2 linked regions of the Pseudovibrio sp. Tun.PSC04-5.I4 genome follow. The protein of the gene in region 1 interacts with the protein of each later gene in a pairwise test. Links are inferred from orthologs where the notes say so. Each region holds a gene or a part of one and is shown in the gene's direction. Other genes may lie near its edges.

Evidence for each region. The genes of interacting proteins can lie anywhere in the genome.
Region 2: the proteins of lpdA (region 1) and BLS62_RS24155 interact in binary tests that used the Escherichia coli proteins (3 or more experiments, as listed by UniProt). The link is inferred for Pseudovibrio sp. Tun.PSC04-5.I4 from one-to-one orthologs.

What each region holds. Positions count from the first base shown.
Region 1 is NZ_FNLB01000006.1:2,737,722-2,745,374, reverse strand. What follows is about bases 4,408-7,231. They hold lpdA (dihydrolipoyl dehydrogenase), read left to right. Parts: upstream 4,408-5,029; coding sequence 5,030-6,433; downstream 6,434-7,231. Other genes in these bases: BLS62_RS18025 (glycosyltransferase family 25 protein), read right to left, coding at 6,488-7,231; odhB (2-oxoglutarate dehydrogenase complex dihydrolipoyllysine-residue succinyltransferase), read left to right, coding at 4,408-4,926. In the rest of the region: sucD (succinate--CoA ligase subunit alpha), read left to right, coding at 1-200; BLS62_RS18040 (2-oxoglutarate dehydrogenase E1 component), read left to right, coding at 382-3,351; more of odhB, read left to right, coding at 3,418-4,407; more of BLS62_RS18025, read right to left, coding at 7,232-7,267; BLS62_RS18020 (hypothetical protein), read right to left, coding at 7,328-7,653. UniProt on the Escherichia coli protein: Lipoamide dehydrogenase is a component of the glycine cleavage system as well as of the alpha-ketoacid dehydrogenase complexes.
Region 2 is NZ_FNLB01000006.1:4,073,354-4,079,589, forward strand. What follows is about bases 864-3,869. They hold BLS62_RS24155 (ATP-dependent helicase), read left to right. Parts: upstream 864-1,166; coding sequence 1,167-3,572; downstream 3,573-3,869. Other genes in these bases: BLS62_RS24160 (cation:proton antiporter), read left to right, coding at 3,647-3,869. Also shown: BLS62_RS24145 (hypothetical protein), read right to left, coding at 1-210; BLS62_RS24150 (DUF4142 domain-containing protein), read right to left, coding at 263-781; more of BLS62_RS24160, read left to right, coding at 3,870-5,464; BLS62_RS24165 (50S ribosomal protein L11 methyltransferase), read left to right, coding at 5,556-6,236. UniProt on the Escherichia coli protein: A helicase with DNA-dependent ATPase activity. Unwinds DNA duplexes with 3'-5' polarity. Translocates on single-stranded DNA with 3'-5' polarity. Initiates unwinding more efficiently from a nicked substrate than double-stranded DNA.

The sequences.
Region 1 (7,653 bases):
TGGTTGGCTTCATTGCGGGACGTACAGCGCCTCCAGGCCGTACCATGGGTCACGCAGGTGCTGTGATCTCTGGTGGTAAAGGTGGAGCTGAAGACAAGATTTTGGCTATGGAAGCTGCGGGTATCCGCGTTTCTCCATCTCCTGCTAAGCTTGGCAAAACCCTTGTTGCTCTTCTCGAAGAGTTAAAGCAAGGCGCATAAGATAACGCCCCATACACTATTTAGGGGCATATTAGTTTGACTGTCGGTGAACCGGTTTCATCGACAGTCTTTAGGAGGCAGTAAGTCCCCAGACTTGTTGTCAGTCGCGGGACCCAGGGGTACGTGGTGTTTGACACCCGCCCAAAGAAAGTAGGGCGGACCAAAAGTCCGCTTAAAAACGATGGCTCAGCAGGACGTGAACAAAGTATTCGCGCTGACGTCGTTCCTATACGGCGCCAACGCTCCTTATATTGAAGAGCTGTATGCTCAATATCAGGAAAATCCCAATTCACTCGACCAAGAGTGGAGGGAATTCTTTTCATCACTTCAAGACAATCCAGAGGATGTGATTAAGGAAGCTCGTGGAGCATCCTGGAAACGATCAGACTGGCCTATTCCCGAAGGTGGTGAGCTTGTTTCTGCACTCGATGGTGATTGGCCATTAGAGCAAGTTGTCAGCAAAAAAGTTAAATCCAATGCCTTGAAAAATGGTGTTGAGCTGACCGAAGATCAGGTGATGCAAGCGACCCGCGATAGTGTTCGCGCGATCATGATGATCCGTGCGTACCGTATGCGCGGCCATTTGCACGCTGATCTTGACCCGCTCCGCCTTGCCGTTCCTGGTGACCACGAAGAGTTGCATCCCGCGACCTATGGCTTCTCCGAGCAGGACTGGGATCGGAAGATCTTCCTGGACAACGTGTTGGGCATGGAATTCGCCAACATCCGCGAGATGTTGGAAATTCTGAAGCGAACCTACTGTTCTACGCTTGGCGTGGAATTTATGCATATCTCTGACCCGGCTGCAAAGTCTTGGCTTCAGGAACGCATCGAAGGTCCCGACAAACAGGTTGCCTTTACGCCAGAAGGTAAAAAAGCCATCCTTAACAAGCTTGTCGAAGCCGAAGGTTTTGAGAAGTTCCTCGATGTTAAGTACACCGGCACCAAGCGCTTCGGCCTTGATGGTGGTGAAGCCCTTATTCCGGCGCTTGAGCAGATCATTAAGCGTGGTGGTGCTCTTGGCGTTAAAGACATCGTTCTGGGCATGGCACACCGTGGCCGTCTGAACGTTCTGTCTCAGGTGATGGGTAAACCACACCGTGCAATCTTCCACGAATTCAAGGGCGGGTCTTACGCTCCTGATGATGTAGAAGGTTCGGGTGATGTGAAGTACCATCTTGGGGCTTCTTCTGATCGTTCATTCGATAACAACAACGTTCACCTGTCTTTGACTGCAAACCCATCTCACCTTGAGATCGTAAACCCGGTTGTTCTGGGTAAGGCGCGCGCAAAGCAAGATCAGTTCGCTGCTTGGAAAGAAACAACAGAAGTAGAGCGTGACAACGTTCTGCCACTGCTTCTCCATGGCGATGCTGCGTTTGCGGGGCAGGGTGTTGTTGCTGAATGTTTCGGTCTGTCCGCTCTGCGCGGTCACCGCACTGGTGGTTCGATCCATGTGATCATCAACAACCAGATTGGCTTTACAACCAACCCGCGTTTCTCACGGTCTTCACCGTATCCATCTGATGCTGCTAAAGTTATTGAAGCTCCGATCTTCCATGCCAATGGTGATGACCCGGAAGCTGTTACTTTCGCGGCTAAGATTGCAACGGAATACCGCCAGAAGTTCGGACGTCCGGTCGTTATCGACATCATCTGTTACCGCCGCTTTGGCCATAACGAAGGTGATGAGCCTGCCTTTACGCAGCCGATCATGTACCGCAAGATCCGCAAACATGCGACAACCCTTCAGATCTATGCTGACAAGCTGGTCAAAGAAGGTTTGATGACTGTTGAGGACGTCGATAAGGCGAAAGCTGATTGGCGCGCGCATCTGGATCGCGAATTCGAGACCGGCCAGACTTACAAGCCAAACAAAGCTGATTGGCTTGATGGTCGTTGGGCTAAAATGAAGATCGCCAAGGAAACCGACGAGCCACGCCGTGGTTCCACTGGTCTTCCTATGGATGAGCTGAAGGAACTTGGTCAAAGGTTGACCAATGTGCCGGATGACTTCAACGCACACCGTACAATCCGACGCTTCATGAACAACCGTGCCAAAATGATCGAAACCGGCGAAGGTATCGATTGGGCAATGGGTGAGGCCATGGCATTTGGCGCACTTCTGAAAGAAGGTCGTGCCATTCGATTGTCCGGTCAGGATTGTGAACGTGGTACGTTCTCCCAGCGTCATTCTGTTCTGTACGATCAGGAAGACGAAGCACGCTACATCCCACTGAATCACGTTGGTGAAAAGCAGGGCCGTTACGAAGTCATCAACTCCATGCTTTCAGAAGAAGCGGTGTTGGGCTTTGAATACGGTTACTCGCTGACAGAACCAAACGCGTTGACAGTTTGGGAAGCACAGTTTGGTGATTTCGCTAACGGCGCACAGGTGTTGTTTGACCAGTTCATCTCCTCAGGTGAGCGCAAATGGCTTCGCATGTCCGGCTTGGTTTGTCTGTTGCCACATGGCTATGAAGGTCAGGGCCCTGAACACTCTTCTGCTCGCCTTGAACGCTTCTTGCAGATGTGCGCAGAAGATAACATGCAGGTTGCGAACTGTACGACACCAGCGAACTACTACCATATTCTTCGCCGTCAGTTGAAACGTGACATTCGTAAGCCACTCATTCTGATGACACCTAAGTCTTTGCTGCGCCATAAGCGTGCAGTGTCCAAACTGGAAGACTTTAGTGCAGAAGAAAGCTTCCACCGCCTTTTGCATGATGACGCTCAGACCAATCCAGGTTCGACTGTTGAGCTTAAAAAGGACGAAGACATCCGCCGCGTTGTTCTGTGTACCGGTAAAGTCTACTACGACTTGCTGGAAGAGCGTGAAAAACGAAACATCAATGATGTTTACATCCTGCGTGTAGAGCAGTTGTATCCATTCCCGACCAAATCACTTTGCGTCGAAATGGGCCGCTTCAAAAATGCAGATGTCGTCTGGTGTCAGGAAGAGCCTAAGAACATGGGCTCCTGGTTCTTCATTCAACAATACATTGAATGGGTTCTGGAGCATGTGAATGCAAAAGTGCATCGCCCACGTTACGTTGGCCGTCCACCTTCCGCAGCAACTGCAACTGGCTTGATGTCAAAGCATTTGGCACAGTTACAAGCATTTCTTGACGATGCATTCGCCGAGTAAATACATCGTAATCAGGTGAAGTCCGACAGGCCTTTTAGGGGCCCTGAAACGAAAAGAGATAGAGACATGGCGACGGAAATTCGAGTGCCCGTACTGGGTGAATCCGTAACCGAAGCAACAATCGCTCAATGGTTTAAGAAGCCGGGCGATGCGGTGAATGTAGACGAGCCACTGGTTGAGCTTGAAACAGATAAGGTAACAGTTGAAGTGCCTGCGTCTGTATCCGGCAGACTGGACAGCATTGATGTTAAAGAAGGCGAAACTGTCGAAGTTGGGGCTCTCTTGGGCTCAATCTTGGAAGGTGCCGCTGGTGCTGTATCCGCTCCTGCTGCAAAAGCCGCACCAACAGCAAAGGCAGCTCCTGCAGCTGCCGTTGAAACTGTTGAAGTGTTGGTTCCGCAAGCTGGTGAAAGCGTGACCGAAGCTGAAGTTGGCGAATGGTCTGTTAAAGTTGGCGATACGGTTAAAGCTGACCAAATCCTCGTTGAGCTGGAAACAGATAAAGCTGCGCAGGAAGTTCCAAGCCCTGTATCCGGTACTGTCGTTGAAATTGCACAGGCAACTGGCGCGACTGTAGAACCGGGCAACTTGCTCTGTAAAATCGCCAAGGGTGAAGGCGCTGCTGTTGCAGCTTCTGCGCCTGCAGTGGCAGCTCCAGCGCCAGCCGTTTCCAGCACAAACATGCCAGCAGCTCCGTCTGCAGCAAAGATGATGGCTGAGAAAGGCTTGTCTGCTGGTCAGGTTGCCGGCTTCGGCAAACGCGGTCAGGTTCTGAAGGGCGACGTTCTTGCAGCACTTGCTGCGGGCGCGAATGCTACTCCAGCTCCTGCAGCTGCACCGGTCGCTGTTCGTGCAGTATCGGCTCCAACTGACGAAGTTCGCGAAGAGCGTGTTCGCATGACCAGGCTGCGCCAGACTATCGCGCGCCGCCTGAAAGATGCACAGAACGCAGCGGCTATGCTGACCACTTACAACGAAGTGGACATGAAGCCGATCATGGACCTGCGCAAGCAGTACAAGGATATTTTTGAGAAGAAGCACGGCGTAAAGCTTGGCTTCATGGGCTTCTTCACCAAAGCAATCACCCATGCTCTTAAAGAAATTCCAACTTTAAACGCTGAGATTGACGGCACTGACATTATCTACAAAAACTACGCACACATCGGCGTTGCTGTTGGCACACCGAAGGGTCTCGTGGTTCCTGTGGTTCGCGATGCAGACCAGATGTCTATTGCTGAGATCGAAAAAGAAATCGGCAATCTCGGTCGTAAGGGTCGGGACGGCAAACTTTCCATGGCGGATATGCAGGGTGGCACATTTACCGTTTCTAATGGCGGTGTTTACGGTTCCCTGATGTCTTCTCCAATCCTGAATGCACCGCAGTCCGGTATCCTCGGCATGCACAAAATTCAGGAGCGCCCAGTTGCAATCAACGGTCAGGTGGAAATCCGTCCGATGATGTATCTGGCCCTGTCCTACGATCACCGTATCGTGGACGGCAAGGAAGCGGTGACGTTCCTTGTTCGCGTTAAAGAGAGCCTTGAAGATCCTCAACGTCTGATTTTGGACCTTTAATATAAACGTGCCCGGCACAGTCCGGGCACATTTGCTTTAGGTGGAGATTGGCGCACAAATCGGTTGTTGCAGCCTTCTCCCTTCTACAAATAGGGATTTGCAAATGTCCTACGATCTCGTTGTTATTGGAACAGGCCCTGGCGGTTATGTTTGTGCGATCAAAGCGGCTCAACTCGGCATGAAAGTTGCTGTTGTTGAAAAGCGCAAGACGCATGGTGGCACCTGCCTGAATATCGGCTGTATCCCATCCAAAGCCTTGCTACACGCCTCAGAAATGTTTGAGGAAGCAAATCACAACTTTGAAACCCTCGGCATTAAAACTTCCAAGCCAAAAGTGGACTGGAAGGTAATGCTGGCGCACAAAGACAAAGTGATCGACGGCAATGTAACTGGCATCGATTACCTCTTCAAAAAGAACAAGATCGACGCCCATATGGGAACAGGTCGCGTTCTTGGTGCTGGCAAGGTTGAAGTTAAGGCCGAAGATGGGTCCACTTCTATCGTCGAGACCAAAAACATCGTTATCGCAACTGGTTCTGATGTCATGCCTCTACCGGGCATAGAACTCGACGAAAAAACAATTGTCTCTTCAACTGGTGCGCTTGAGCTGGAAAAAGTTCCAAACCGCATGGTTGTTGTCGGCGCAGGCGTGATTGGTCTTGAGCTGGGGTCAGTTTACGCCCGTTTAGGTACTCAGGTTACCTTTGTTGAGTTCATGGACAAGATCCTTGGCCCAATGGATGCTGACGTTTCCAAGCAGTTCCAGCGTATGCTTAAGAAGCAGGGCCTGACCTTCAAGCTGTCTTCCAAAGTAACCGGCGTTCAGAAAAAAGGCCGTGCACTTGAAGTCACTGTTGAGCCAGCTGCAGGTGAAGCTGCTGCTGTTACGCTGGAAGCAGATGTTGTTCTCGTCGCCATTGGTCGCCGCCCATACACAGAGGGCCTTGGTCTTGCTGAAGCGGGTGTTGAGCTGGACGAACGTGGCCGTGTGAAAACGGATGGGCATTATAAAACCAACGTAGACGGTGTCTACGCAATTGGTGATGTGATTGTGGGTCCTATGCTCGCGCATAAAGCTGAAGATGAAGGCGTTGCCCTTGCTGAGATGCTTTCTGGGCAGGCTGGACACGTCAACTACGATGTCATCCCAGGTGTTGTTTACACATCCCCTGAAGTTGCAAGCGTTGGCAAAACTGAAGAAGAACTGAAAGCTGCTGGTGTTAAGTACAAGTCTGGCAAGTTCCCATTCTCAGCGAATGGCCGCGCCAAGGCGACGCTTCACACGGATGGTTTCGTAAAAGTTCTGGCTGATGCGGACACAGATCGCGTTCTCGGAGTTCATATTGTCGGCCACGGCGCTGGGGAGATGATCCACGAAGCATGTGTTCTGATGGAATTTGGCGGATCCTCCGAGGATCTGGGTCGTACATGTCATGCGCACCCAACAATGTCCGAAGCAGTAAAAGAAGCTGCTATGGCAACATTTTCTAAGCCGATTCATATGTAATCTGGAAATTCCGTATAACGAGAAAGCCGCGTCAGGAAACTGAAGCGGCTTTTTTCAGTTTCTGAAAAGTTTATATTCAGCGTATCGCTTTTGCAGGCTCCATTTGGTTCTGTAAAGCAGGCGAGTAATAAGCTGTCGTACGCTAGGCTCTACTTCCCTCTTTTTTTCAGAAATATTTGCAGAAATTGTTGAACTGAAAATGTTGGTCTGCGTTGAGGATTGTGCGATAGCAACGGGAAAGGGGAGAGCTGCGTAAATAGGAACACCATGATCGTAAGATCTGTCATACATCGTATCAATAGGCGCTTGAAAGGTATTGCAGTAGGGGATCAGTTTATTTGTGGCTCGTTTGGTGATTACGTATGCGACAGTTCCGGTGAGGCCCTGTGCACATTTTACAATCGAAAGCCGGTCATTTAGCGTTTGTACCGTCATACTCTTCCCAACACGACCTCCATAAAGCCTGAGCATATCAATTTCGGTAAAATCTATAGACTCAAGCAGTTTTGGGATGTCGCTTTTGATGCTGATATCATCTTCAAAAATTACATATGCATCAGAGTTGTTATCATCAAGGAGTCGTTGCCAAAGTGAGATGTGGCTCATTCCGCATGCAATTTCCGATTTGGATAAACCTCGTCCAATTTGTGAAATTGTACGGTCCGGATCGTATTGGTAATCGCAGCGATCAAGTGTTTGAGGAGTAACAGCTTCAAACACCTCGATTGGGATAGCCCATTTTTCACACTGAGAAAGAATATTATTACGTCTTTCAATGTGATCTACCAGATTTACTGCAAAATAACGAAATCGCATTTTCTTACCGTTTGGCATTTTCTATTTACGCATGCATAAATAGAAAATACTCTTCCTGACTAGACGGTGGTTACAATATCATTCACTCTGCACTAAAATATAGCTGCGTGTCTTTGTTTGGATTGTCGGGTCATGGCTTTCAGTGCGAACGTAAGCTTGAATTCTCTGCCCCATAGGTCGAAGTTCAACATGTTGTGCTTTGAAAAAACCGCCAAATCTGAACGTCAAAACACCACTGAAACTCAATTGTCCGGGGGCCCAACCCCATTTGCAATCTCGTGGAGAGCAACTTGTGTAAACTCGGGCTCTCACTGCAAGTTTATCGTCAATGCAGTAGCCTTCGACTTCAACTGAAGTCAGTTCATTGAGAGCGGCTTTGGGGTTCTCCCAATTACCCAGCTCAA
Region 2 (6,236 bases), 1.3 Mb from region 1 along the record:
GTCGTCAAAGTTTTTGAATTTACACAATACCTGCGGCATGTTTTTTTCTCCATCAAGGTTGGGTTCGCATACTGCTAGATCTAACAATAATTCTGGAGACAAAAGCATAGGAATGGGTTTAGAAAACTGACGGTTATTGCGACTAATCCAATTTGAATTTAGCTTCAATATAGAGGGGTTTTTACCTAAGGTAAGATCAAGTGAAACCATCAGAATACTGTTGACCCTGACGGATAGATTCAATCAATGTGTCGCTAGATAACTAGCTGATTTGTTTGCGAATTTCTGCGAGCATCGTTAGATGCGTATGGATGAATGGTACCAAGATAGTTGCGGTTGCAACATTCACGTTGATCGGATTTTTACCAGATTCAGGCATTTGAACTGCCAACAAGTCTTCGTGACCAATAATTTCAGTCGAGATATAAAGCCGGTCAAAGTCTTCTCCAGAGGCAGCTTCAAGTTTTTTGTAGATATCTTCTAGTGCTGGCGGGCGTGGCGGTGCAATTGCGCCCGTGGATTCAATCAGGTGCGACACAGCTGTTTGCTCGCCTTTTTCCAGTTTGGCGAACTGGCGAACCAATGGGTTGGATGCCTTTGTTTCAGCCATCTCGCTGATCGCGAGGGAAAACGGGCTAATTGTGAGTGTTTTATCGACGTACTCACCTCCCGCATGATGATCCGCACTGGCGGAGGTGATGAGAGCGGGAGTGGCCAGCAAAGCGCCAGATAAGCCGATGAGTGTTTTTCTACGAGAAATTTGTAACTTACCAGTATTCATAGTTTTTCTTTCAGGTTGTTACGAGTCTACAAACTATATCTTTGGGGTTTGACCTTGTATGGAGTGAGCGTGCCGCTGTGAAATAGCTTATAATGTATTTTTCTATTTAAATTACTAAGTGCTCCTTCCTATTTTTCAGTGTTCTGAAGATCTCTTCAGTAAAACGCCGCAGGTTAAATTAGTATTTGACCAAGAGTAGTTGAGTGAAGGTGACCCGTGCTGCAAAACGATGTGTATCGCTTCGTAGATCTCTCGCATCTTCAACGCTGTTGCTATATTGTTCTTCATTAAGTATTGAAGATTCTCCCTCTGATTTTTGAGGGTAATGCGTTCAAAGGATCCTACGAGTTCAATGGCAAATTCTTCTGGCCCACTACATCGCGGAATGCCTCTTCACCCTGCTGATCCATCGGTTGCTCCGCAGCCCAAGGCGGGTGGTATAGCGGCACGAGCGATGGCTGCGCGTCAAACGGACATGCCGGCTTATATGGAAGGTTTGAACCCCGAACAAAAACTCGCCGTTGAGACGATCAACGGTCCAGTGTTGGTTTTGGCAGGGGCAGGAACCGGGAAAACCCGTGTCCTAACAACGCGCATTGCCCATATTCTTGCAACAGGACATGCGACACCCGGCCAAATTCTTGCTGTGACTTTCACCAATAAAGCTGCGCGCGAGATGAAGAACCGTATTGGCGCCTATATCGGTACTCACGTTGAAGGCATGGCATGGCTTGGCACCTTCCACGCGATTTGTGTCAAGATCCTGCGCCGCCATTCTGAGCTGGTTGGGTTGAAGTCTTCCTTCTCCATTCTGGATACGGACGACCAGTTGCGCTTGATCAAGCAGATCATTCGCGCTGAAGGGTTGGATGACAAACGCTGGACTGCAAAAGTCTTTGCTGGGCTCATGGATGGCTGGAAGAACCGTGCGCAGACGCCTGCGCAGATTTCTGCTGGAGATGCGCAAAGTTTTGCAAACGGGTTGGGGCGTAAGCTCTATGAGACCTATCAGGAACGCCTCTCCATTCTAAATGCTTGTGATTTCGGCGATTTGCTGTTGCATTGCATCACCATTTTCAAAGAGCATCCAGATGTTTTGAAGAGCTTTCAGCATCGGTTTCGATACATGCTGGTGGACGAGTATCAAGATACCAACGTTGCACAGTACCTGTGGCTGCGTTTGTTAGCTCAGGGCAATCCCAATGTGGCCTGCGTTGGTGATGATGACCAGTCAATCTACGGCTGGCGCGGCGCTGAGGTAGATAACATCCTGAGATTCGATCAGGATTTCCCCGGTGCGACGGTTGTTCGTCTGGAGCGGAACTATCGCTCGACCAGCCATATCCTTGCCGCAGCGTCTCATTTGATCGCTCATAACCAAGGTCGGTTGGGTAAGACCTTGTTCACGGATCAAGCGCTGTCTGAGGACGAGGAAAAGGTTCAGGTGGCTTCAGTCTGGGATTCTCAGGAGGAAGCGCGTGCTATTGGTGATGAGATTGAAGTGCTGCAGAACCACGGTCATTCTCTCAATGAGATGGCTATTCTGGTGCGGGCCTCTTTCCAGATGCGTGAGTTTGAGGATCGGTTTGTTACGCTTGGGTTGAGCTACCGTGTCATTGGTGGTCCGCGGTTTTATGAGCGCATGGAGATCCGCGATGCATTGGCATATTTCCGCTGTGTGCTGCAGCCAACTGATGATTTGGCTTTTGAGCGCATCGTCAACACGCCTAAACGTGGTTTGGGTGAAGCTACGCTTAAACTGGTTCATACATACGCGCGATCTCAGGGCATTCCGATGATGGCTGCTGCTGCTGAAATGGTGCAGACTTCTGAACTTCGCCCGAAAGCGCGTGCTGTTCTGGCGGATGTGCTGGGGATGTTTGATAACTGGCGCAATCAGGTTGAGGCTATGAGCCATACGGAGCTGGCCGAGATCATCCTTGATGAAAGCGGTTATACCCAGATGTGGCGGCAGGATCGTTCTGCTGAAGCGCCGGGTCGTTTGGACAACTTGAAAGAACTTATCCGCTCCATGGAAGAGTTCGAGAGCATGGCTGGCTTCCTTGAACACATCTCGTTGGTGATGGATAGGGATAGTGAAGCCAATGAGGATGCGGTCTCGATTATGACGCTTCACTCGGCAAAAGGTCTTGAATTTGATAGTGTTTTCCTCCCCGGGTGGGAGGAAGGTGTGTTCCCAAACCAGCGCGCTTTGGATGAAACCGGGCAAGCGGGACTGGAAGAAGAGCGGCGTCTTGCCTATGTTGGTGTGACGCGTGGACGGAAGCGGGTGAAGGTGTGGTTTGCCTCTAACCGACGCATTCATGGCTCCTGGCAGTCCAGTATTCCCTCCCGTTTTCTGGATGAACTCCCCCCTGATAGTGTTGAAGTTGTTGAATCCTCAAACTCCTATGGGGGCTATAACTCGGGTGGTTCCGGAGGGGGATATGGGGCAAGTCGTTTTGATAGCAGCGATGCGTTCCAGAATACCTACTCAACTCCCGGCTGGCAGCGCGCCCGCAAAACGCAGGCTTCTGGTCAGCAGTATGGCCGTATGCATGGTGGCAACCAAACCCGCAGAGCGAAAAAGGCTGGTCCGACGACCATTGAGGGCGATCTTGTTGCCAAAAGCGTCATTGAAGTCAGCAGTGATTTTGCCATTGGTGAGCGGATTTTCCACTTGAAGTTCGGCTATGGGATAATCAGTGACATCGAGGGGAATAAGTTGACCGTCGACTTTGAGAAATCTGGCCTAAAGAAAGTGCTGGATGGCTTTGTTGACCGGGCATAAGCTTCAAGTCACGCGTTAATTGCCTCTGCGGAAGTTTGTGTTATCTCTCTTCATGGTTGTGTTGGGAGGTGCGAATGAACGATGTGGTTATCGCTTTGGCGATGATTGTTGTTGCTGGTGTTGGTGCACAGTGGCTCGCCTGGCGGTTGGCACTTCCCGCGATTGTGGTTTTGCTTGTCGCAGGGTTTTTGATCGGGCCAGCGACAGGCATTTTGCATCCCACTTCGTTGTTTGGTGATTTATTGCGTCCTACTGTTGCGCTGGGTGTGGCCGTTATTCTGTTTGAGGGCGGTCTTTCCCTTAATTTTCAACGTATTAGCGGTGTTTATAAGGGCGTTTGGCGACTCGTTCTTATTGGAGCCTGTATCGCGTTTATGTTGGGTGCCCTTAATGCTCATTACGTAGCTGAGCTCAGCTGGCCTTCGGCTCTTGTCTTTGCATCTATCCTCATTGTCACTGGTCCAACGGTTATCATTCCGCTTTTGCGGCAAGCTCGTTTGGAGCGCCGTGTTGCCTCGCTCTTGCGGTGGGAAGCAATTCTGGCTGACCCGTTTGGGGCCTTACTCGCCGTTTTGATGTTCGAAGGATATCTGGTTTATCACGGTGAGCAGGGTTTTCAGATTTTGGCTGTTCGCGCCATCGCTGGTTTGCTGTTGGGCGGTGCTGGTGGTTGGGCACTGGGGAAGGGATTGATCTGGCTGTTTGTGGGTGGCCGTGTTCCTGAGTTTCTCAAAGTGCCGCTTATCTTCATCTGTGTGATTGGCTGTTATGCCCTTTCAGATCTGGTGCTGGAGGAGTCTGGTCTTTTGACTGTGACCGTTCTTGGGCTGGTTCTTGGAAATTCACGGCTTGCCAGTCTTGAGGAGTTGAAGCGTTTCAAAGAGGCAATCACGATTGTTCTGGTTTCCTCGGTGTTTATTGTTCTCACAGCTTCGGTGCAGCTTTCCAGTCTTGCTCAGTTTGGATTGCAGGATCTGGCCTTTGTGTTGGTTCTGCTGTTTGTTATTCGGCCAGTTTCTGTTTGGCTTGGCACTATTGGCGCGCATTTGAGCTGGAGGGAACGGGTGCTGGTTGGATGGATTGCCCCGCGCGGTATTGTGGCGGTTGCGGTTTCTGGCTTGTTCGCCCGTTCCTTAGTTGAGCATGACGTTGCCGATGGCGAACGGCTGGCTGTGCTTTCCTTCGCGGTTGTGGTGGCTACTGTTTTTGCGCATGGGTTTACGCTCGGCCCATTTTCGCGGTGGTTGGGGCTTTCCAGTCATACCGGGCCGGGTTTGCTGCTTGTTGGGTCCAGCAGGTTTAGTGTCGCGCTTGCGACTAAGCTGAAAACACTGAAGGTTCCTAGTCTGATCGTTGATCGAAACTGGGGCAAGTTACGTCTCTCCCGTCATGCCGGCTTGGAACATTATTACGGTGAGGTGCTTTCTGAAGAAGTTGAGAATGCATTGCCGTTGGAGAATTACAGCGCGCTTCTCGCACTTACCGATAATGATGATTACAACGCGTTGGTTGCAACCAACTTTGGTCCATTGTTCGGGCGCGGAGAGGTGTATCAGTTCGCGCCCTCTGAGGAGCAGGGGGAGCAGGAGCGCTTTCGGCGTGTTGTTACGCTTGGCGGCAGGCCCTTTCTCTCACCTGAGCACAGCTATAATGATCTTGAGACAAAGATGTGTGAGGGTTGGTTTATCAAAGCCAGTGAGTTGACGGAAACATATGGATGGGTTGCGTTTATGGAGGCACTGCCAGAAACGGCAATTGTACTCATGGTGATTGAGCCTAAGAAGAAGTTGCGTCCGCTGAATGGCCCCCCGAATGGAACTCCGGTTTCAGGTTCAATAATCCTTAGCCTTGTTGCTTGTGAATATGCAGAGGAGCGCGAGAAACGCTCCTGAGTACTGGCTTTTCCATGCCGCGCATTCTATACGCCTATTCAATGATTTTTTGGGTGAGTTTAGATAGCTCACCAAAACTAAGGGTTTATGCATGGACACGATCCGGGTTCGCATTCCTGCGCCTGAAGCGGAAGCCAAAGCACTTTCTGACGTTATGGAATATCGCTTTGAAGATGACGGTTTTCCTGTCGCTGTCTTTGAAAACTCCGAGGATGGTGAGATCTGGACAGCGGAAGTGCTGATTCTGGAATCCACCATTGATGAGGCCACCAGTTTTGTCGAAATGCGCTTGTTCGATCAATTTGAGGGCGGCGTTATTCCAAGCGATGCAGAGGTTGAGGTTCTTCCTGACATCAACTGGGTTGCTAAGTCCCTTGAGGGTTTGAAACCTGTTCGTGCCGAACGCATTATTGTGCATGGCGCCCATGATCGGGATGCCGTTGGTAGCAGCCATATCGGTATTGAGATTGAAGCGGCACAGGCTTTTGGCACCGGGCACCATGGTACGACTGAGGGTTGTTTGTTGGAACTTCAGCGCTTGCTGAAGCGTCACAAATATTCTCGTATGCTTGATTTGGGTACAGGAACCGGTGTTCTTGCTATCGCATTGGCTAAATTGACCGGCTCAGAAGTGCTTGCGACGGATATTGACCCTATCGCAGTAGAAGCAGCTATCGATAATGCACGCAAAAACAATGTCGGCCCGCTGTTTAAGGCGTTTACCGGAGCTGGTTTAGAAGACCGTCGCTTTAGTGAGTATGGTCCGTTTGAT